3 regions of the Streptomyces sp. NPDC101166 genome follow, and region 3 is predicted to be linked to each of the others. Evidence: riboswitches for the same ligand, from Rfam matches in the RefSeq annotation. Region 3 holds a riboswitch; each other region holds the start of a gene.
The links. A riboswitch is a leader RNA that binds a small molecule or an ion and turns the genes downstream of it on or off. The one in region 3 is predicted to bind thiamine pyrophosphate.
Positions count from the first base shown of each region.

Region 1: linked by a shared signal. The riboswitch ahead of thiC (phosphomethylpyrimidine synthase ThiC) and the one ahead of ACIRS4_RS16940 (thiamine ABC transporter substrate binding subunit) in region 3 are both predicted to bind thiamine pyrophosphate.
Region 2: linked by a shared signal. The riboswitch ahead of thiO (glycine oxidase ThiO) and the one ahead of ACIRS4_RS16940 (thiamine ABC transporter substrate binding subunit) in region 3 are both predicted to bind thiamine pyrophosphate.

Region 1 covers NZ_JBIWPF010000007.1:113,622-121,213, forward strand. Annotated here, with positions in the region: gene ACIRS4_RS14895 (LacI family DNA-binding transcriptional regulator) at 1-203, shown strand, start outside; gene ACIRS4_RS14900 (metallophosphoesterase) at 461-1,540, shown strand; gene ACIRS4_RS14905 (hypothetical protein) at 1,734-2,615, shown strand; gene thiC (phosphomethylpyrimidine synthase ThiC) at 2,692-4,506, opposite strand; TPP riboswitch at 4,499-4,687, opposite strand; gene ACIRS4_RS14915 (YibE/F family protein) at 4,760-6,478, shown strand; gene ACIRS4_RS14920 (SsgA family sporulation/cell division regulator) at 6,609-7,055, opposite strand; gene ACIRS4_RS14925 (IclR family transcriptional regulator) at 7,153-7,592, opposite strand, start outside.
Region 2 covers NZ_JBIWPF010000003.1:360,826-368,417, forward strand. Annotated here, with positions in the region: gene thiE (thiamine phosphate synthase) at 1-542, opposite strand, end outside; gene ACIRS4_RS08465 (Rv2175c family DNA-binding protein) at 621-986, opposite strand; gene ACIRS4_RS08470 (NAD(P)/FAD-dependent oxidoreductase) at 1,061-2,302, opposite strand; gene ACIRS4_RS08475 (hypothetical protein) at 2,335-2,685, opposite strand; TPP riboswitch at 2,738-2,849, shown strand; gene thiO (glycine oxidase ThiO) at 2,847-4,019, shown strand; gene thiS (sulfur carrier protein ThiS) at 4,016-4,216, shown strand; gene ACIRS4_RS08490 (thiazole synthase) at 4,220-5,014, shown strand; gene pknB (Stk1 family PASTA domain-containing Ser/Thr kinase) at 5,146-7,095, shown strand; gene ACIRS4_RS08500 (deoxyribonuclease IV) at 7,130-7,592, shown strand, end outside.
Region 3 covers NZ_JBIWPF010000008.1:204,056-211,647, forward strand. Annotated here, with positions in the region: gene frr (ribosome recycling factor) at 1-397, shown strand, start outside; gene ACIRS4_RS16910 (phosphatidate cytidylyltransferase) at 397-1,650, shown strand; gene ACIRS4_RS16915 (hypothetical protein) at 1,804-1,932, opposite strand; gene ACIRS4_RS16920 (hypothetical protein) at 1,929-2,183, opposite strand; gene ACIRS4_RS16925 (hypothetical protein) at 2,318-2,698, shown strand; gene ACIRS4_RS16930 (hypothetical protein) at 2,991-3,800, opposite strand; gene rlmN (23S rRNA (adenine(2503)-C(2))-methyltransferase RlmN) at 4,159-5,265, shown strand; TPP riboswitch at 5,293-5,398, shown strand; gene ACIRS4_RS16940 (thiamine ABC transporter substrate binding subunit) at 5,479-6,579, shown strand; gene ACIRS4_RS16945 (ABC transporter permease) at 6,624-7,592, shown strand, end outside.

The DNA.
Region 1 (7,592 bases), on a different contig from region 3:
ATCCGCCGATCACCACGCTCTCCCTGAAACCGCGCCGCATCGGGACGGCGGTCGTCCAGCTCCTCATCGACGCGATCGAGGGCGTGGAATCCGACCACCCGGTCGAGCAGGTGATACCGACCGAGCTGATCGTGCGCACCTCGTCCCAGCGTCGTCCGCCGCGGACGACGGTGAGTCCGCCCCGGGCGCCCGAGAAGACCTAGTGCCACGCGGCCCCCGTTTTCGTCGAGGCGTGCGCGGCGAGGGTGAGATCACGGTGTTCGCGGGGTGAGCGCGGGGCCGCCGATCCCACCTCAACCGGGGCGAAAGCCGCGCGGAAACGGAACCTCTCTCCGATTCACCACCCCTGGGTCATCACACGACAGGATCCGCATTCCTATGATGGGCGCACGGCACCGCGGGCCGTTACGACCAGACAGTCCGAAGCGGTGCAGATGCGGCGCGATGGTGGAGGGGTCTGATGACTCAGGGGGCCGGTCAGGGACCCGAGGTGGAGCGTACGGCGACGTTGCGCGACTTCCGGGTGCCCGCTTACGTGCACGAGACCGGCCCGTACGCCGAGAGCACGCATCCCGGAAACGCCGCGCCGCCGCTCGAGGACGCGACGGAGTACCCCGACGGCTACACGCCCACCCAGCGCGACCTGCCGGTCATCAACCGGGGCGACACCCTCCAGGTGACCGTCGACCCCGCCGCCGCCCCGGCGCCGCCGCAGGCCGCCCGGCAGGGCCCGCTGTTCGTCGTCGGCGACGTGCACGGCTACCTCGACGAACTGCTGGCCGCGCTCCAGGACAAGGGGCTGATCGACGCGGCCGGCCAGTGGTGCGCGGGCACCGCCCGGCTGTGGTTCCTCGGCGACTTCACCGACCGCGGACCCGACGGCATCGGCGTCATCGACCTCGTGATGAGGCTGTCCGCGGAGGCGGCCGCGGCAGGCGGCTACTGCAAGGCCCTCATGGGCAACCACGAGCTGCTGCTGCTCGGCGCCAAGCGGTTCGGCGACACCCCCGTCAACTCCGGCGCGGGCACCGCCACCTTCCAGGCCGCCTGGCTGCTGAACGGCGGCCAGAAGGCGGACATGGACCGCCTCCAGGACCATCACCTCCAGTGGATGGCCCGCCTCGACGCCGTCGAGGAAGTCGACGGCCACCTGCTCGTGCACTCGGACACCACGGCCTACCTCGACTACGGCGACTCGATCGAAGCGGTCAACGACACCATCCGCGAGACGATCACCCGCAACGACGCGGACGAGGTGTGGGACCTGTTCCGCAAGTTCACCAAGCGCTTCGCCTTCCGCGACGAGGGCGGAGCCGACGCCGCCCGCTCCCTGCTCGACACCTACGGCGGACACCGCGTCGTCCACGGCCACAGCCCCATCCCGTACCTGCTGGGCGAGGTCGGCTCCGAGGAAGGCGACGATCCGGCACCCGCGGTCGAGGGACCGCACGTCTACGCCGACGGACTGGCCATCGCCATGGACGGCGGAGTGACGATGGCCGGGAAGCTGCTGGTCCAGCAACTGCCGCTCGACGTCTGACCGTTCACGGGACCCGGCGCACCCCGCGCCGGACCCGCCGACGACACCGCAGGCCAGGGGCCAATTTCCGCGAACCCCCTGTTACCCCGGGCCGTCGCCGCTCTACCATCGGTTCATCCGTAGCAGGCTCCCCTCCGTTTCTGCCCGACGGCTCGTTGGCATGCGAGCCCCAAGCCCTACGGAGCATCGGGGGATGCACATGAACAGCGTTCCGCAGCACCTGCACAGCGAGGACCGCCAGGAGTACGAGCGGATCCTCGATGAGGCGCTGCGCTCCGCACCACACCACCCGGAACTGACCGCCGTCGGACAACGGCTCAACGCCGAGCAACTGCGCACCATGGCGCTCAACGCCACCGTCCTCATCACGGCGGCCGCGGCGACCGAGTACCAGCACTATGTGAAGGTCCGCGAGGAACTGCGCCATCCCTCCTCGTCCGCCCCCTCCGCCTCCGGCCAGGACGCCGGCGCGGGCGAGCCGGGCATGGGCGGGCTGGGTCTCGCCACCGTGGGCGAGGCGGCCCAGGTGGCGGAGGCCGCCGGGGCGGGTGCCGTCGCCATCGCGGCCGTCCTCACCCCGGTGCTCGCCGGAACCGCCGCGGCGATCTTCCTGCTCGTCGGATACGTGCTCAGGATGCTCGACCCCGGCGCGACGGCCGCCGAGGCCATGGTCAACGTGGGGTGGGCGTTCGGCGCCGTCGCCGCGGCCGCGATTCTGGTCGCCACCGTCGGGCTCCTGCTCACCGCCCTGCGCAACCGGCCCTCCCTGGAGGCGGGCCCGTACGGCGAGCGCAGCGAGGAGGTGGACCGCGCCAAGGAGGCCTGGCGGGAAGCCCTGCTGGCACGGGGCATCGTGCCGTTCCTGCGCGAGGCTCTCGCCGATCCCGGCGCGACCGACGCCGTGCGTCCCACAGCGGCCCCGCCGGCCCCCGGCGGTCGCCTGCCGAAGATCGGTTACGACCGCCCGGGCTTCACCAGTCCCGACGACGGCCCCGCGGCCGGCCCGCGCCCGAGCTACTCCAGCCCGGACTACACCAGCCCGGACTTCGGAGGACCGGAGCACCAGCCGGAATAGGCCTCCGGCTTGCGCCCCGACGGGAGCGCAAGCCGCCTGGCGGGGCGCGAGCCGCCCCGCGTCGGCCTGTGCTGCCTCAGTCCGCCATGGGGAGGTACACCCGGTTGCCGCTCGCCGCGAACTCCTTCGATTTCTGGAGCATCCCCTCCGTTATCTCCTCCGGTGTCGCTCCCTCCGCCGACGCGCCGCCGAACCGCTCGGTGATGCTCTGGCTGATCTTCATCGAGCAGAACTTCGGCCCGCACATCGAGCAGAAGTGAGCCGTCTTGGCCGGCTCCGCCGGCAGCGTCTCGTCGTGGAACTCACGGGCGGTGTCCGGGTCGAGGGCCAGGTTGAACTGGTCCTCCCAGCGGAACTCGAAACGGGCGTCGGACAAGGCGTCGTCCCATTCCTGGGCTCCGGGGTGCCCCTTGGCGAGGTCGGCCGCATGGGCGGCGATCTTGTACGTGATGACGCCGGTCTTGACGTCGTCCCGGTTGGGCAGGCCCAGGTGCTCCTTGGGCGTGACGTAGCAGAGCATGGCCGTGCCCCACCAGGCGATCATGGCGGCGCCGATGCCTGAGGTGATGTGGTCGTACGCCGGGGCGACGTCCGTCGTCAGCGGGCCGAGCGTATAGAACGGAGCTTCATCACAGATCTCCTGCTGAAGGTCGATGTTCTCCTTGATCTTGTGCATCGGGACATGGCCCGGGCCCTCGATCATCGTCTGTACATGGAAACGCTTCGCGATCCGGTTGAGTTCCCCGAGCGTCCTCAACTCCGCGAACTGCGCTGCATCGTTGGCGTCCGCGATCGAGCCGGGACGCAGACCGTCGCCCAGCGAGTACGTGACGTCGTAGGCCGCGAGGATCTCGCAGAGTTCCTCGAAGTTCTCGTAGAGAAACGATTCCTTGTGGTGCGCCAGACACCACGCGGCCATGATCGATCCACCGCGGGAGACGATCCCGGTCTTGCGGTTCGCCGTCAGGGGGACGTACGGGAGACGGACGCCCGCGTGGACGGTCATGTAGTCCACGCCCTGCTCGGCCTGCTCGATGACCGTGTCCTTGTAGATCTCCCAGGTCAGTTCCTCGGCCTTGCCGTCGACCTTCTCCAGCGCCTGGTAGAGCGGCACCGTGCCGATCGGAACGGGGGAGTTGCGCAGCACCCACTCGCGCGTGGTGTGGATGTTCCGGCCGGTGGACAGGTCCATGACCGTGTCGGCGCCCCACCGGGTCGCCCAGGTCATCTTCTCGACCTCTTCCTCGATGGAGGACGTCACCGCCGAGTTGCCGATGTTGGCGTTGACCTTCACCAGGAACCTCTTGCCGATGATCATCGGCTCGATCTCCGGGTGGTTGACATTGGCGGGCAGCACCGCGCGGCCCGCTGCGATCTCCTCGCGGACGATCTCCGGCGCCACGTTCTCCCGGATGGCCACATACTCCATCTCGGGCGTGATCTCCCCCCGCCGGGCGTAGGCGAGTTGGGTGGCCGCCTCGCCGGCCCGGGCGCGACGCGGAAGCCGCGGTCGCCCGGGGAAGACCGCGTCGAGGTTGCGCAGGCCACCGCGCGGCGAGGTGTGCTTCACGCCGTCGTCCTCGAGACGGACGGGGCGGCCCGCGTACTCCTCGGTGTCGCCTCGGGCGATGATCCAGTTCTCCCGCAGCGGGGGCAGCCCGCGGCGGACGTCGGTGTCGACGAGCGGATCGGTGTACGGACCGGAGGTGTCGTACAGCGTGACCGAATCGCCGTTGGTGAGGTGCACTTGACGGACCGGTACCCGCAGGTCGGGGCGGCTGCCCTCGACATACGCCTTGTGCCAGCCGATGGACTTCCCGGCCTCCCCGTCGACGGAGACCTCGGAGGAGATCTGCGTGGAGGCAGGCGTGCGTGCGTCCTTGTTGGTCATGAGACCTACTCCCTACGCCGGCATTACCCGGTAACAGGTTCAGCGGTCGACGCAGCGATTGCCGTCTGCCGACGTTTCGTGTGACACATCACTCGTGGTGGTGACGTTCCACGTGAAACATCGCGAAGACGGAGGTCAGCGCCCTCTCAGCCCGGTGCTCCGAGCTCCCGCGTGTACAAAAGGTGCCTCCACGCTAGCGGCATGTGTGGCGCGGTGAACAGTGGGCCCCAGTGGTTCTTGCGATGATCGGTCGGTGACCACGACGCACCAGCCTCCGTATCCGCCACCGGAGCCGTCTCGCCGGCCGGGCGGCCGTAACGGCACCGGGCCCGGCAACGGCCCTGGTCCTGGCGACGACCGCGACTTCGGCAACGGGCGGGATCAGGGGTACGGACACGGCAGAGGGGGCCCCGACTTCGGCGAGTCGCACCCGCCGGGCGGCCGCGGGCCGGGGACGGACGACGACCGCGGACCGGACCGTCACCGTCAGGACGACCACCGTCACGGCCCTGGCGGCCACGGGCCGGGGGATCACGGTCCCGGCGGCCACGGGCCGGGTGATCATGGCGCGGGCGGTCGCGGTCCGGGTGATCACGGCGCGGGCGGCCACGGGCCGGGCGGTGGGCATGGGCATTCGCACAGTCACAGCCACGGGCCGGCTGCCCCCGTCTCCCGGCATCTGCGCAAGGTCATCGCCGCCGTCCTGATCCCGTTCGCGGTGGCCGTGCTCGCCGGGCTGGTCGTGCTGTGGCCCGGCGGCGCCCCGCCGCACGAGCGCACCGGGGTGGGCTTCGACCGGCAGACCCACCAGGCGACGGTCACCAGGATCGAGAGCGTGAGCTGTTCCTCGGTGAACGCCTCGGGCGAGGCCCCGACCGGAGACACCTCCACGGCCGAGGGCTCCTCCGCGCAACAACAGGCGAAGGGAACCTGCAAACGGGCCACGATCCGGGTGGACACCGGCAAGGACAAGGGCCGTACCTTCACGGAGATCGTCCAACCGGACCAGACACGGCAGCTGGAACAGGGTCAGAAGGTCGTGGTCGCCTACGAACCCTCCGCGCCGAAGGACCTGCAGTACTCGGTAACCGACGTCAACCGCATGCTGCCGATGGGACTGCTGGCCGGGATCTTCGCGGTCGCCGTCGTGGTGGTCGGGCGACTGCGGGGCGTCATGGCGCTGGTCGCGTTGGCCATCAGCTTCCTGGTGCTCAACTTCTTCGTCCTGCCCGCCATCCTTCAGGGGTCGAACCCCCTGGCCGTCGCGGTGGTCGGGTCGAGCGCCATCATGCTGATCGCCCTCTACCTGTGCCACGGTCTGTCGGCCCGCACCTCCGTGGCCGTGCTCGGCACGCTCATCTCCCTGCTGCTGATCGGCGTGCTCGGGTCCTGGTTCGTCGACTGGGCGGCGCTGACGGGCAACACGGACGACAACACCGGGTTGATCCACGGCCTGTACCCGTCGATCGACATGAGCGGTCTGCTGCTCGCCGGCATCATCATCGGTTCGCTCGGCGTTCTGGACGACGTGACGGTCACCCAGACCTCCGCGGTCTGGGAACTGCACGAGGCCAACCCCTCGATGGGATGGCGCGGGCTGTACCGGGCCGGCATCCGCATCGGCCGTGACCACATCGCGTCCGTGGTCAACACCCTCGTCCTCGCCTACGCCGGTGCCGCGCTGCCGCTGCTGCTGCTCTTCTCGATCGCGCAGAGCAGCGTCGGCACGGTCGCCAACAGTGAGCTGGTCGCCGAGGAGATCGTGCGCACGCTGGTGGGCTCGATCGGCCTGGTCGCCTCGGTCCCGGTGACGACGGCGCTCGCGGCCCTCGTGGTCTCGGCCGACCGGCCCGGGCCGGGTTCGGCGGGCGCGGCGGTCCCGGAGGCGAGGCCTTCAGAGGCGGCCACCGCGGCCGCGGGAACGGCGCCCGCGCCTGCTCGGAGCGGCAGGGGCCGGCGCCGCAAGCGCTGACCGGGGCCGGCCGCCCGACGCCGTCGTCCACGTGCCTCGGGCGCCCGCGCCCCCCCATCGCCCCGAGGGAACGTTCCTGCACAACCCCTCCCCGCGCTGAAGCGTCCGTCGCCCTCCCCGGCGCGACGCTTCAGCCGGCGCTCTGTTCCTCCGCCAGGATCCGGTCCAGAGCCTCGTCGAGATGGGCGTCGAAGTCGGCGAGCGCGCCTTCCTGGCCCAGCGGGACGAGCTTGTCGGTGCGGTCGAGGAAGGCCACGAGCGGGGCGGTGGACGAACGGAACACCGCCTGGTCACTGCCCACCTGAAGCCGGATCAGGACCTCGCCGAGCGATCCGGGGTCGAGGGGCGAGACCCGCACATCGCCCTCACCGCATGGTCTGCCCACCCCGTCGACCAGCAGCTCCCGCCCGAACGCCCAGGTCACCGGGGCATCACCGGGCAGGTGAAAGGTGAGCCGCACGGCGTAGGGATCGCAGGTCTCGTAACCCAGCTCGACCGGGATACGGAACGAGAGCTCCTCGGAGACGAGGAAGCTCATCATGACCTCTGCCTGTACTGCCTGCACGGACTCGCGCATCGCCTTATCCCGTCATTGCCTTGGATGGCTGGGAATCAACCCCTGACACTGGAGGCATCTTGCTGAACGTGCACGACAGATCACAAGGAGTGAGTTTTCAGATACTGATAGAGAGCGCGAGTGATCCCAGCATGCGTCCGACCTCGCGTTGCAGTTGCTGTGCTGCCGAGAGCAGCCGGTCCGACTGATGGGCGGGCAGTGAGATCGCCATCGTCGCCGCCGAGGTGCCCACGGTGATCGGGATCGCCGCGCAGACCGTGCCCAGCGCGTACTCCTGGCGTTCGACGACCGCCTCCATCCGCCGCACTCGGGCCAGCCGCCGCATCAGCGTGTGATCGTCACGGACGGTGTAAGGGGTGATCGACTGAACGGGGTAGCGGGTCAGGTGGTCACGGCGCGAGTCCTCGTCCAACTGGGCCAGCAGACATTGGCCGATGGCATGCGCGTGCCCTGTCTCGCGGAAGTCCGCCCACTCCTCGACCGCCGGGTTGCCCGGGGTGTCGGAGACGCACATGACCTCGATCTCACCCTCCCGGT
Region 2 (7,592 bases), on a different contig from region 3:
ACCTCGTCGAGGCGGGCGAGGTCGATGCCGCCGATGGCGAACCAGGGGCGGTCGGTCTCGAGGGCGGCCGTGTGGCGCACCAGGTCGAGGCCGGGGGCGTGGCGGCCGGGCTTCGTGGGGGTGGGCCAGCACGGGCCGGTGCAGAAGTAGTCCACGCCGTCCTGGAGGGCGGCTGCCCCGGCCTCCGCCTCGGCGTGCGTGGAGCGGCCGACGAGCACGTCGTCGCCGAGGATCGCCCGGGCCGCGGGGACCGGCAGGTCGCCCTGGCCGAGGTGGAGGACGTCGGCGCCCGCGGCGTGGGCGACGTCCGCGCGGTCGTTGACCGCCAGCAGCCTGCCGTGCCGGGCGCACGCGTCGGCGAACACCTTCAGGTGCTCCAGCTCCTCCGCCGCCTCCATCCCCTTGTCCCGCAGCTGGACGATGTCGACGCCGGCGGCGAGGACCGCGTCCAGGAACTCCGGGAGGTCGCCCTGGCGCTTGCGGGCGTCCGTGCACAGGTACAGACGGGCGTCGGCGAGGCGGGCGCGGGCGGTGTCGGTCATGCGTGGGTCCCCCGTGGGCGGCGGCCTGCGGGGGCCCGAAAGCCCCCGCAGGCCGGATGGTCGTCCGGAACGAGCTCCTCAGACGGCGAGCGCCTGGGCGCGGCGCTTCACCTCCGTGCCGCGATTCTCGCTCAGGGCCTGGGCCGGCGTACCGGGCAGGCTGTCGTCGGGGGTGAAGAGCCACTCCAGCATCTCTTCGTCCGTGAAGCCGTCGTCCCGCAGCAGCGTCAGGGTGCCCACCAGGCCCTTGACGACCTTGTCCCCGTCGATGAAGGCGGCGGGCACGTGCAGCGCGCGGTTCTCGCCGCGGCGCACGGCGATGAGCTGGCCCTCCTTGACCAGCTGCCGCACACGTGTCACCTCGACGTCGAGCATCTCTGCGATGTCGGGCAGGGTGAGCCAGGCGGGGACGAGAGCATCGATCTTTGCGTCAATCTCGGTCACGGGGTCAAGGGTAGGCGCTCGGGCCGGGTGGCCGCGATGGCTCCCCCCGCCCGAGCGCGGCGCTCCCGGGAAGATCAGGCAATCGCGTTCTTCAGCGGACGGGACGGGTCCGCCAGCACGCCCGCGTCCATGCGGCTGCCCGCCTCGATCAGCCGCCTGCCCTGTGCCAGATCCCGAGGGCGGCCCACGGCCAGAAGGGCGACCAGGTGCTCGTCGCGCAGCCAGCACACGCTCCAGGCCGGTCCCGCCGGGTCGCCGCGCCACACCATGCGGTCGGCGGCGCCGTGGTGGCCTGCGTACTGGACGAAGCGGCCGAACTGCTCGGACCAGAAGTACGGCACCGGGTCGTAGGCCTCCAGGGGCTCCCCGGTGGGCTCGCCGAGGATGTTGGCGGCGACCGTGCGCGGGCCCTGGAGGGCGTTGTCCCAGTGGTGGACGAGGAGCCGTTCGCCGTAGCGCGCCGAGGGGAAGGAGGCGCAGTCGCCGACCGCGTACACGTCCGGCACGCTGGTGCGCAGATGGGCGTCGGCGAGGACCTCGCCGTGCGCGCCGAGCTCGATGCCGGAACCGGCCAGCCAGGCGGTGGCGGGGCGGGCGCCGATGCCGACCACGACGGCGCCGGCGGGCAGCCGCGATCCGTCGTCGAGGACGACCTCGCCGGGTTCGACGCGCTCCACGCGTGCGCGGGTGCGCAGTTCGGCGCCGCTGTCGGCGTACCAGCCGGCCATCGGGGCGGCGACCTCGGCGGGCAGGGCGCCCGCGAGCGGCCGGTCGGCGGCCTCGACGACGGTGACGGCGCAGCCGGCGTCGCGGGCGGCGGTGGCGAACTCCGCGCCGATCCAGCCGGCGCCGACGACCACGACGTCGTGTTGCCGGGCGAGGACGGGCCGCAGCCGTTCGGCGTCGTCCAGGGTGCGCAGCAGATGGACGCCGGGCACGCCCTCCGCGCCGGGCAGCCGGATCGGTTCGGCGCCGGTGGCGAGGACCAGGACGTCGTAGGGGACCGGGCCGGCCTCGGTGTCCAGGACGTGCTCGGCGGGGCGCAGGCCGAGCGCCTCGCTGCCGAGCCGCAGGCCGATGCCGAGGCCGTCGAAGTCGACGTCGAAGGCGGAGCCCTCGGCCTTGCCGAGCAGGACCGCCTTGGACAGCGGCGGCCGGTCGTAGGGTTGATGGGGTTCGGCGCCGATCAGCGTCACCGTCCCGTCGAAGCCCTGCTCGCGCAGGGCGACCGCGGTCTGCACCCCGGCCATGCCCGCGCCGACGACGACCACGCGCCGCCCGGCCGTACCGACTTCGTCCCGTCTCTGCTCGCTCACCTGATCACCTTAGACAACTGACGGATTGTCAGTCAGCCGTCGTGCTCCGTGACCTGCTCCACAACGCTCGTCCCGCTGCCGGGCTGCGACTCCCACTCCCATGTCTCGTCGAGGCGGACCCGGCCGTCGGCCAGCTCCACCACCGTCGACACGCAGTGCCCCGAGGACGTCGTCCCGTCGTGCTTGAGCTGTACGTACCGGAAGTCGAGCCGGTCCCCGATACGGGTACCCACCAGATGCCCTCTCACGACGTCGCCGCCCGCGTAGTCCGCCCAGATCACACCGTCGCGCTCGTGGTACGAGAAGCGGGTGCGGGTGCCGACCTGGCCGGGGGCCTGGTCGGCGACGGGGGCGAGGACGAGACCGTCGAGCGAGGGCGGCACGGGGTGGGACTCCCTTACTGAGACATACGAGGCCGGGCTAGGGTGGCCAACCTAGAGCACTCGCGGGAGCCCGGACGCACCGGGCTGAGAGGGAGGCTGGCGGCCTCCGACCGTACGAACCTGATCCGGGTCATGCCGGCGAAGGGAGGGGCTGGACGCCCATGTCCGCACGTACGTCAGACGTCCTCGTCGTCGGGGGCGGAATCATCGGCCTGGTCACGGCGTGGCGGGCCGCGCAGCGCGGTCTGGTGACCGCGGTGGTGGATCCCGAGCCGGGCGGCGGGGCCGCGCGGGTGGCCGCCGGGATGCTGGCCGCCGTCACCGAACTGCACCACGGCGAGCAGACGCTGCTCGGCCTGAACGTGGAATCGGCGCGCCGCTACCCGGAGTTCGCGGCCGAGCTGAGCGACCTCACCGGTCACGACCTCGGCTACCGGCGCTCGGGCACCCTCGCGGTGGCGCTGGACGCCGACGACCGGGCCCATCTGCGTGAACTGCACACCCTGCAGCAGCAGTCGGGGCTCACGTCACAGTGGCTGTCGGGGCGGGAGTGCCGGCGACTGGAGCCGATGCTCGCGCCGGGCGTGCGCGGCGGGCTGCGCGTGGACGGCGACCACCAGATCGATCCGCGGCGGCTGGCGGGTGCGCTGGTGGTCGCGTGCGAGCGGGCGGGCGTGGTCTTCCACCGCCGCTGGGCCGAGCGGCTGTCCGTGGGGTCGGTGGGGGGCGGCCGGGCCGACGGGGTCGTCACGGACGACGGGACGGCGCTGAAGGCGGGGCAGGTGGTGCTCGCGGGCGGGAGCCTGAGCGGGCGGCTCGCGGGGGTGCCGCGGGAGCTGCTGCCGCCGGTGCGGCCGGTGAAGGGGCAGGTGCTGCGGCTGGCCGTGCCGCCCCGGTACGCGCCGTTCCTGAGCCGCACGGTGCGGGCCGTGGTGCGCGGCAGCGACGTCTACCTGGTGCCGCGGGAGAACGGCGAGCTGGTCGTCGGCGCGACGAGCGAGGAGCTGGGCTGGGACACGACGGTGACGGCGGGCGGCGTCTACGAGCTGCTGCGCGACGCCCATGAGCTGATCCCCGGGATCAGTGAACTGCCGCTGACGGAGACGCGCGCGGGGCTGCGTCCCGCGTCGCCGGACAACGCGCCGCTGCTCGGGCCGAGCGGTCTGGACGGGCTGCTGCTGGCCACCGGTCACCACCGCAACGGCGTGCTGCTCACCCCGGTGACCGGGGACGTGCTGGCGCATGTCCTGACCACGGGCGAACTGCCCGACATGGCCCGCCCGTTCACACCCCGGCGCTTCGGCGCCGCCGCACTCTCGGAGCAGCCCGCATGAACATCCACGTCAACGGCGAGCGGCGGGACGTCGCCGCCGGCACCGCGCTCGACGCCATCGTACGGTCCCTGACGGCGGCGCCCTCCGGGGTGGCGGCCGCGCTGAACGAGACCGTCGTCCCGCGCGCGCGGTGGGCCGCCACGGCCCTCGCCGAGGGGGACCGGGTGGAAGTCCTCACGGCCGTCCAGGGAGGCTGAACCATGACCGACGATCCCCTCGTCCTCGGCGGCACGACGCTGTCGTCCCGCCTGATCATGGGCACGGGCGGCGCGCCCAGCCTGGAGGTGCTGGAGCGGGCGCTGGTCGCGTCCGGGACCGGGCTGACGACGGTCGCGATGCGCCGGGTGGACCCTTCGGTGCACGGGTCGGTGCTGTCGGTGCTCGACCGGCTCGGGATACGGGTGCTGCCGAACACGGCGGGCTGCTACACGGCCGGGGAGGCGGTGCTGACGGCGCGGCTGGCGCGGGAGGCGCTGGGGACGGACCTGGTGAAGCTGGAGGTCATCGCGGACGAGCGGACGCTGCTGCCGGATCCGGTGGAGCTGCTCGACGCGGCGGAGACGCTCGTCGACGACGGGTTCACGGTGCTGCCGTACACCAACGACGATCCGGTGCTGGCGCGGAAGCTGGAGGACGTGGGGTGCGCCGCGGTGATGCCGCTGGGCTCGCCGATCGGGTCCGGGCTCGGGATCCGCAACCCGCACAACTTCCAGCTGATCGTCGAGCACGCGCGTGTGCCGGTGATTCTGGACGCGGGGGCCGGTACGGCGTCGGATGTGGCGCTGGCGATGGAGCTGGGGTGTGCGGGGGTGATGCTGGCGTCGGCGGTGACGCGGGCGGCGGATCCCGAGCGGATGGCCCGCGCGATGCGGGCGGGGGTGGAGGCGGGCCGGCTGGCCCGGCTGGCGGGGCGGATTCCCCGGCGGTACTTCGCCACGGCGTCTTCTCCCGCGGAGGGCTTGGCCGTGCTGGATCCGGAGCGTCCCGCGTTCTGATCGCTCCGCCCGGGCGGAGCGTCGGGCTGCGGCTCCGGGGCAGGTCCGCGCTCATGGCATGCGTCACAGGTCCGCTGCAGTGCGGTGGCGGGTGGGGTGGGGGTGTCGGTGCGGGCTCGTAGACTCGCTGCGTGGACACGACCCTTCAGGACCCTCTGGTCGGGCAGGTGCTCGACGGGCGCTATCGCGTGGAGGCGCGGATCGCGGTCGGCGGGATGGCCACGGTCTACCGGGCCGTGGACACCCGCCTCGACCGCGTGCTCGCGCTCAAGGTGATGCATCCGGCCCTCGCGAGCGACGCCTCCTTCGTCGACCGCTTCATCCGGGAGGCCAAGTCCGTCGCCCGGCTCGCCCACCCCAACGTCGTACAGGTGTTCGATCAGGGTGCGGACGGGGCGTACGTCTACCTCGCCATGGAGTACATCGCCGGCTGCACGCTGCGCGACGTGCTGCGTGACCGGGGGGCGCTCCAGCCGAGGGCCGCGCTGGACATCCTGGAGCCGGTGCTCGCCGCGCTCGGCGCCGCGCACCGGGCCGGGTTCGTGCACCGGGACATGAAGCCCGAGAACGTGCTCATAGGGGACGACGGGCGGGTCAAGGTCGCCGACTTCGGTCTCGTGCGCTCCGTGGACACCGTCACCAGCACCACCGGCGCCGTCCTCGGCACCGTCTCCTACCTGGCGCCCGAGCAGATAGAGCACGGCACGGCCGACGCGCGCGTGGACGTGTACGCGTGCGGCATCGTGCTGTACGAGATGCTCACCGGCGACAAGCCGCACGAGGGGGGCACACCCGCCGTCGTGCTGTACAAGCACCTCCACGAAGACGTGCCCCCGCCCTCGGCCGTCGTGCCGGGTCTGGCCTACGAGCTGGACGAGCTGGTCGCCTCGGCGACGGCCCGCAACCCGGACGTACGCCCGTACGACGCCGTGGCGCTGCTCTCCCAGGCGCGGGCGGCGCGCGCCGCGCTCACCGAGGAGCAGCTGGACGCGTCGCCCCCGCAGGCCCTGTCCGCGGAGCACGACAACGCCGAGGACCGCACGAGCGTGATCCCGCGCTCCCTCACGGTCCCCAGGCCCCTGCCGATCGGCGAGAACGACCCGGCCGACCGGGCCGACGGGGACGGGGAAGGGCTCGACCGGACGTCCCGGTTCCGCAGCCCGCCCCCGCTGCCGCCGCAGCGCCGCTCGCTGCCGCCCCGGGGCCGGACGGTGGCGATCGTCACCCTGGTCCTGCTGGTCCTCGGCGTCGGCGCGGGCGTCTGGTACATCAACTCCGGACAGTTCACCAAGGTCCCGGCGGTGCTGACCCAGACCGAGGAGCGGGCCAGGCAGCGGCTGGAGGCGGCCGGGCTGGAGGCCGGCACCACGAAGCACGAGTTCAGCGACACCGTCGCCCGTGGCACGGTCATCTCCACCGACCCCGGGCCGGGCTCCCGGATCCGCAAGAACGACGCGGTGACGCTCGTCGTGTCCGACGGGCCCGAGACGGTGAAGGTGCCGTATCTGAAGGGCTTCCGGCTGGCCAGGGCCAAGGCCCAGCTGAAGGACGACAGCCTGGAACCGGGCATGGTCACCCAGGAGTTCGACGAGGACGTCCCCAAGGGCGCCGTCATCCGCAGCGACCCCGAGGCGGGCACCGAGCGCCGCGCGGGCACCGCGGTCGCCCTGATCGTCAGCAAGGGCAGCCCGGTCGACGTCCCGGAGGTCGTCGGCGACAGCCTGGCCGACGCCCGGGCCGCGCTGACGGAGGCCGGCCTGAAGGTGAAGGTCGCCGCCGGGCAGGTCAACTCCGAGTACGACAAGGGCCAGGTCGCCGCCCAGTCGCCGGCGCCGGACAAGCGGGTCGCCGAGGGCGACACCGTGACGCTGACGCTGTCCAAGGGGCCGGAGATGGTCGAGGTCCCGGACGTGGTCGGCTCCAGCGTCGACGACGCCAAGCGGCAGCTGGAGCAGGCAGGGTTCGGGGTCAAGGAGGACAGGGGCCTGCTGGGGCTGTTCGGGGACACCGTGAAGAAGCAGTCGGTGGACGCCGGGGAGACCGCGCCCAAGGGGTCGACGATCACGATCACCATCCGGTGACCGGGCAGTCCCGCAGGCGTGACACCCTGGGCGGGTGAGTCCTCAAGCGTCACCGTTCCCCTCCCGCAACCCCGTCGGCGGCCATGTCCCCGTGGCCGGCGGTCTGCACTCGGTCGGAGTGGCCTACGCCCGCGAGCTGAAGGCCGAGACGCTCCAGGTCTTCGTCGCCAACCCGCGCGGCTGGGCGACCCCGGCCGGGAACCCGCGGCAGGACGAGGCGTTCCGTGAGGCGTGCGCGGCCGCGTCGACGCCGGCGTACGTGCACGCGCCGTACCTGATCAACTTCGGCTCGCACACCGAGGCGACGGTCGAGAGGTCGGTGGAGTCGCTGCGGCACTCGCTGCGCCGGGGCCGGGAGATCGGCGCGCTGGGCGTGGTCGTGCACACGGGGAGCGCGACGGGCGGACGGGACCGGTCCGTGGCGCTGAAGCAGGTGCGGGAGCACATGCTGCCGCTGCTGGAGGAGCTGACCCACGACGACGACCCGTGGCTGCTGC
Region 3 (7,592 bases):
GGCTTCGTTCTCCGTGCCGGAGCCGCGCATGGCGGTCGTGACCCCGTTCGACAAGAGCGCGCTGCGCAACATCGAGCAGGCCATCCGCGACAGCGACCTGGGCGTCAACCCGAGCAACGACGGCAACCTCATCCGGGTGGTGTTCCCCGAGCTCACCGAGGAGCGCCGCCGCGACTACATCAAGGTCGCCAAGGGCAAGGGCGAGGACGCCAAGGTGTCCATCCGCTCCGTCCGCCGCAAGGCCAAGGACGCGATCGACAAGCTCGTCAAGGACGGCGAGGTCGGCGAGGACGAGGGCCGCCGTGCGGAGAAGGAGCTCGACGACACCACCGCGAAGTACGTCGCACAGGTGGACGAGCTCCTCAAGCACAAGGAAGCGGAGCTGCTCGAGGTCTGATGAACGACTCTTCCTGGGGCGCTCCGCCGCACGCCGGTTCACAGGCGGGGTACTGGGGGCCCAACGACCAGGGACCTGTCCAGGGGGCCGCCCCGGCGGGTCCCGGCTACGATGCGCCTGAGGCGCAGCAGACTCGCCCCATGCCCATCGTCCCCGACGTACCCGCTCCCGGCGGACACCAGGATGACGACCGGGGGGCCGCTCGTCCGGGCGGTCCCGCGTTCCGGGACGGGACGCCTCACCGCGAGACGCCGCAGGCGTTCCGCGACGAGTCGTTCCAGAACGAATCGTTCCCTCACGAGTCGTTCCGCGACGCGAACCGCCGCGGCGGCGGCCCGTACCGTGACGACACCCCGTCGGTGCAGCCCCCTGCGGCGGCGCCGCAGAATCCGGAGCCCATGCCCGACGCCCCGCAGCCGGCGCCCGCACCGCAGAAGAAGAGCGCGGGCCGTGACCTGGGCGCGGCCATAGGGGTCGGCGTCGGGCTCGGCGCGGTGATCGTCGCGTCGCTGTTCGTCGTCAAGGCTGTGTTCGTCGGTGTCATAGCGATCGCCGTCGTCGTCGGGCTGTGGGAGCTGACCAGCAGGCTTCAGGAGCGCAAGGGGATCAAGGCGCCGCTGGTGCCGCTCGCGCTCGGCGGGGCGGCGATGGTCGTCTCCGGGTACGTCCGGGGCGCCGAGGGCGCGTGGGTGGCCATGGCCCTGACCGCGCTGGCGATCCTCGTCTGGCGGATGACGGAACCGCCGGAGGGCTACCTCAAGGACGTCACGGCCGGTCTCTTCGCGGCGTTCTACGTCCCGTTCCTCGCCACCTTCGTCTCGCTGATGCTGACGGCCGAGGACGGCGCGCAGCGGGTGCTGATGTTCCTGGTGCTGACGGTGGTCAGCGACACCGGCGCGTACGCCGTCGGCTGGCGCTTCGGCAAGCACAAGCTCGCCCCGCGCATCAGCCCCGGCAAGACCCGCGAGGGCCTGCTCGGGGCGGTGGCGTTCGCGATGGTCGCGGGCGCGCTGTGCATGCAGTTCCTGATCGACGGCGGCACGTGGTGGCAGGGCCTGCTGCTGGGCCTCGCGGTCGCGGTGAGCGCCACGCTCGGGGACCTCGGCGAGTCCATGATCAAGCGGGACCTCGGGATCAAGGACATGGGCACGCTCCTGCCCGGTCACGGCGGCATCATGGACCGCCTGGACTCCCTCCTGCCGACGGCCCCGGTGGTCTGGCTCCTCCTGGTGATCTTCGTAGGCGCCACCTGACCGACCCCGCACCCCCTGCCGACGCACGGGCCCCCGTCCTCCCGGACGGGGGCCCGTCGCGCTGTGTACTTAAGCCGAGAACTGATCTCCCGAGGGCATGAAGAGGCCCATTACCAGCGGTTTTGCCGCCAGCAGAGGGCCGTCTCTGGGCCGTCAGGGCTCCCGGGCCGTGCCGAAGACGTCGTCCAGGGCCCGGCGCGCCCGCTCGGTGCTGCTGGGCATCAGGTGGGTGTACACCCGCAGCGTCATCGCCGGATCGGCGTGGCCGAGGTATTCGCTCACGGCCTTGATGCTCTCGCCCGCGTCCAGGGGAAGGCCGAGGCGTACAAGTGGCGAAGGGTGTGCTGCCGGGCGGAGGCGTACGGCTTCCCGGGTTCCGGCGTCGGGATGAGGCCGGCCGCCGCGAGAGCGGGCTTCCAGTCCTGCACGTTGAAGTTGCTTCGCCAGACGATCCCGTCGGCTGTGTTGGTGAAGAGCAGGCCTCGCTCGGTGAGCGGGCCGTCCGGCCTGACCCACGGCAGCTTGATGCCCACGGGCGGGTGACTCTCCAAGTGCTGCCGCAGGGCCGAGGCCAGTGCAGGATCACAACTGATGCTTGACGTTCTGGTCCTCGATGATGTTTGCCGTGGGCCCTAGGGACTGTCCCGTCTCCAGCTACCCTCCGGTCATGGAGCAGGACTACCCTCTGGTCCGCGCCGTCTTGCCGGGGCTCGTCACAGAGCTGATCACTCTCCTGGAAAACGAAGGAGAACGCGAGCTAGCCCTCTGCGCGTGGGATCTTCGTCTGGTTGACGAGTGCGGGTGTGGCGATGACTTTTGCCAGAGCTTCCAGACCGCAGCTCATCCGCGGGGGCAGCCATACGGCCCTGGTCATCGGTGCGTGCCGCTTGCGCCCTCTCGAGGCATGCTGTGCTTGGACGTCGTGGATAGCCGGATCATGTACGTCGAAGTACTCGGTCGGTCACCCATACCGCGCAGCCGTGAGGTCGGCGTCGACATCAGCTGGGACCGAAACAAGCATCTACCGGGACCGGACATCGCTCTGTGATCAGAGCGCGGTAAGACTTTCCCGACTTCGTCAAGAGCCCGCGTACGGCGCGGGCGTCGCGCCGCCTCTGAGGCTGCGGACGGAGGGGTGGAAAGCCCTCGGTGACTGGGGCGGTCGGCTTCACGGCTTTAGGCAGCCACAATGGGGCGAGCCTCTAAGCCCATGACCCAACGTCGGGCTTTACCGAGCAGGTCCACAGACCGCCCGACGCGTCGGAAGCTCACGGGGTCATGATCACTCGCCCCAAAGCAGATCCAGCCCAAAGCCGCTCCGCCGACCTTAGTCCCATCACTTACGGCCTGAATTTCTCAGTCCCAATCACAGGAATTACCCCTTCGCCATCAAGGGTTTTGAGAGTTCCCAGAAGGTTCCCCTGTGCCCAGCTATTCCAAGATTTTGCGATCAAGTTGTAGGAGGCTCGGCGTCCGCCGCTCGTTCCGAGTAGTACGCGATCCCGAAAAAATCGATTTCTGAGCACGAGGCGAGGGTCTTTCGCGTCCATATTGGCGCCAGAGATCAGGCCATTGGCCCAATCTTCGATCTTGTCTGCATGCTCGGTGCGTGCTGCTTGAGCCAGCACGACTAGGTGAGTCGGCTGGTTGATTCCCGAGGCCCGATATGCTGCGGCAGCAATAGGTGCCAGGGTAGTCAGTTCTGGCCAGGCCGCAACGGCTCGGAGGATGTCTGAAGTGGCAGCTTTCGTATCGTAGAAACCGTCGAATAGGGTGACCGGATCCCACATTCTATACATTTGTCCCATGATTCGGGCCGCTGCGGCCACGATTACTCTATGCGGAATCTTGAGGAGCTGTGCTGCTTGTCGACGATGCCCTGAGTCGAGCACGTCAAATGTTTCTGCTTCACAGTTAGGGATGACGAGCATCTCGATCGAAACGCCTGAAATTTTGATGCCCATAAGTCGATGCTGCCCGTCGAGTAGCATTCCATTTTTGTCGAATGCGATTCCCTGATGAGTAGTTCTCCATGCTCCACTCGACATCGCTTTAGCGTACCGCTCGTACACGGTGTCAGAAAGAACTCGATTGTGCTGTGGATTGCAGTGAGTCAACCAGACCTCGGCCATTTCTGGCGTGATGGTCATGTGCTTGGGTCCGATTGGCAGAGCTGGGAGATCGATCATGCTTTGCCTGCAATCCCTTCGTGTAGATATACCGAAGGGATGATCTCATGTCCCTAGGTGCGGATCGGGTGATTGTATGCAATTGCTAGAGTGGAGCTTCTGTCTGGATGAGTTTTTGGTAAATCGCGCAAACGGCGACACTTTTTCGGCTCTTTTATTTCGTTCTTGATCGAAGTTGCACTGTGTAATGACTGAGACTGCTGGGCCGTCTCGGGGCCGTCCGAAGCCGACCAACGCTGACAGTCGGCACCCGAGGGTGACCACCCCCACCCCGCTCTGGCCTGGGGCCCCGGCGATGATCTGCCACACTGGTCGTGTTATGCCTGCACCCGGAGAACTCACATTCGTCGCCCCCCGTGGAGCCAAGAAGCCGCCGCGGCATCTTGCCGATCTCTCGCCCGCCGAGCGGAAGGAGGCGGTGGCGGAGATCGGTGAGAAGCCGTTTCGGGCGAAGCAGCTGTCGCAGCACTACTTCGCGCGGTACGCGCACGAGCCGGCGGAGTGGACCGACATCCCCGCCGGGGCGCGGGAGAAGCTGCGGGAGGCGTTGCTTCCCGAGCTGATGACCGTCGTACGGCATCTGTCGACCGACCAGGGCACGACCCGCAAGACGCTGTGGCGGCTGTTCGACGGGACGCTCGTGGAGTCGGTGCTGATGCGCTACCCCGACCGGGTGACCATGTGCATCAGCTCGCAGGCCGGCTGCGGGATGAACTGCCCGTTCTGCGCGACCGGGCAGGCCGGGCTCGACCGGAACCTGTCCACCGCCGAGATCGTGCACCAGATCGTGGACGGGATGAGGGCGCTGCGCGACGGGGAGGTCCCCGGTGGGCCGGCCCGGCTGTCCAACATCGTCTTCATGGGCATGGGCGAGCCGCTCGCCAACTACAAGCGGGTCGTCGGCTCCATCCGCGCGCTCACCGACCCCACCCCCGACGGGCTCGGGCTGTCGCAGCGCGGGATCACCGTGTCCACCGTCGGGCTGGTGCCGGCCATCCACCGGTTCTCCGACGAGGGCTTCAAGTGCCGCCTCGCCATCTCGCTGCACGCTCCCGACGACGAGCTGCGCGACACCCTCGTCCCCGTGAACACGCGGTGGAAGGTGCGCGAGGTGCTCGACGCCGGGTTCGAGTACGCCGAGAGGTCCGGGCGGCGCCTGTCCATCGAGTACGCGCTGATCCGCGACATCAACGACCAGGCCTGGCGCGGCGACCGGCTCGGCCGGATGCTCAAGGGCCGGCCCGTGCACGTCAACCTCATCCCCCTGAACCCGACGCCCGGGTCCAAGTGGACCGCGTCCCGACCGGAGGACGAGAAGGCGTTCGTCGAGGCGATCGCGGCGCACGGCGTGCCCGTCACCATCCGGGACACCCGGGGCCAGGAGATCGACGGGGCCTGCGGCCAGCTCGCGGCCACCGAGCGGTAGTCTGTTCCCGGACAACTTCATGCCTTCGTATTCCGACAGGGGAGCGCCACAGCGCTGAGAGTGCGGCACCGGCCGCAGACCCTCTGAACCTCGCCCAGGTCATTCTGGGTAGGAAGTTCGGTCATCACTCGAGCTGTTGCGCCCTGCCCGGGCACCCTTGGTGGATCCCGGGCAGGGCCGCGTCTTCTCCTGGTCAACCCCAGGAGGAATCCAGTGCACACCAGGACGTTCGTGGCCGCGGCCGTGGGCCTCGGTCTCGTCACGCTGTCCGCTTGCGGGTCGTCGTCGTCCGGCGACGGCGGATCGGGCGGCGACGCCGGGTCCGGCGGCGGCTCCAAGACCGTCACCCTCGTGAGCCACAGCTCGTGGTCCGTCTCCAAGAACGTGCTCGCCGACTTCGAGAAGCGGTCCGGCTACAAGGTGCGCGTCCTGGAGGACGGCGACGCCGGGCAGGCCGTCAACAAGGCGATCCTCACCAAGGACAACCCGCAGGGCGACGTCTTCTTCGGCGTCGACAACACCCTGCTCTCCCGCGCCCTCGACAACGATCTGTTCCAGTCGTACGAGGCCAAGGGCCTCGACCAGGTGGGCGCCGAGTACCGGCTCGACGCGGACAAGCACCGGGTCACCCCCGTCGACCACGGCGACATCTGCGTCAACTACGACAAGAAGTACTTCGCCGACCACGACCTGGCCCCGCCCGCCTCCCTCGACGACCTGGTCAAGCCCGCCTACAAGAACCTCCTGGTCACCGAGAACGTCTCCACCTCCTCGCCCGGCCTCGGCTTCCTGCTGGGCACCGCCGCGCGGTACGGCGACGGCGGCTGGGAGGGCTACTGGAAGAAGCTCCGGGCCAACGGCGTGAAGGTCGTCGACGGCTGGGAGCAGGCCTACAACGAGGAGTTCTCCGGTTCGGCCGGCGGCAGGAAGGCCGGCGCCGACCGGCCGCTCGTCGTCTCCTACGCCTCCTCGCCGCCCGCCGAGGTGATCTACGCCCAGCCGAAGCCCGCCGACGCCCCGACCGGCGTCGCGGCCGGCACCTGCTTCCGGCAGGTCGAGTTCGCGGGGCTGCTGAGCAACGCGAAGAACAGCGCGGGCGGCAAGGCGCTGATCGACTTCCTGCTGTCGAAGGAGTTCCAGCAGGACATGCCGCTCAACATGTTCGTCTACCCGGTGGTCAAGGGCGCCGCCGTGCCGGCCGAGTTCACGAAGTACGGGCCCGCCGCGAAGGACCCCGAGACCATGGACCCGGCGAAGATCGCCGAGAACCGCGACCAGTGGGTCAAGTCGTGGACCTCGCTCGTACTGAAGTAGCCCCGGCCAGGAGGCGCTCGCAGAACGCGGCGCGGCTCGGGCTCATGGCCCTGCCCGTCGCGTTCTTCGGGGTCTTCTTCGCCTGGCCCGTGGCCGCGATCGTCGCGCGCGGGCTCGACGTCGACGGCGCATGGCGCTTCGGCCGTCTCCTCGACGTGCTCGGGCAGTCCGACATCCGGCACGTCCTGTGGTTCACCCTTTGGCAGGCGCTCGCCTCCACCGCGCTGACCCTGCTCGTGGCGCTGCCGGGGGCGTACGTCTTCGCCCGCTTCTCCTTCCCGGGCAAGGAGGTACTGCGGGCCGTCGTCACCGTCCCGTTCGTGCTGCCGACGGTCGTCGTCGGCACGGCGTTCCTGGCGCTCGTCGGGAGGGGCGGGCTGCTCGACGAGTTGTGGGGCGTACGGCTGGACACCACGGTGTGGGCGATCCTGCTCGCCCATGTCTTCTTCAACTACGCGGTCGTCGTACGGACCGTGGGCGGACTGTGGGCACAGCTCGACCCCCGTCAGGAGGAGGCCGCGCGTCTGCTCGGCGCCTCCCGGCTGCGGGCCTGGCGCACGGTCACCCTGCCCGCCCTCGGGCCCGCCGTGGCCGCCGCCACGTTGATGGTCTTCCTGTTCACCTTCACCTCCTTCGGCGTGGTCCAGATCCTCGGCGGCCCCGCGTTCTCCACGCTGGAGGTGGAGATCTACCGGCAGACCTCGGAGATCTTCGACCTGTCCACGGCCGCCGTCCTGACCATCGTGCAGTTCCTGGCCGTCGGCGCGATCCTCGCCGTGCACGCCTGGACGGTGCGCCGGCGGGAGAGCGCGCTGCGGCTGGTGGACGCGAAGCTGACGGCGCGGCGGCCCCGTGGGGCCGGGCAGTGGGCACTGCTCGGCGGGGTGCTGACGAGCGTCGCCGTGCTGCTGGTGCTGCCGCTCGCCGTGCTGGTGCAGCGGTCGCTGGACGCGCCGGACTTCGCCTACTACCGGGCGCTGACCCGTGACGACGGCAACGTCTTCCTGGTCCCG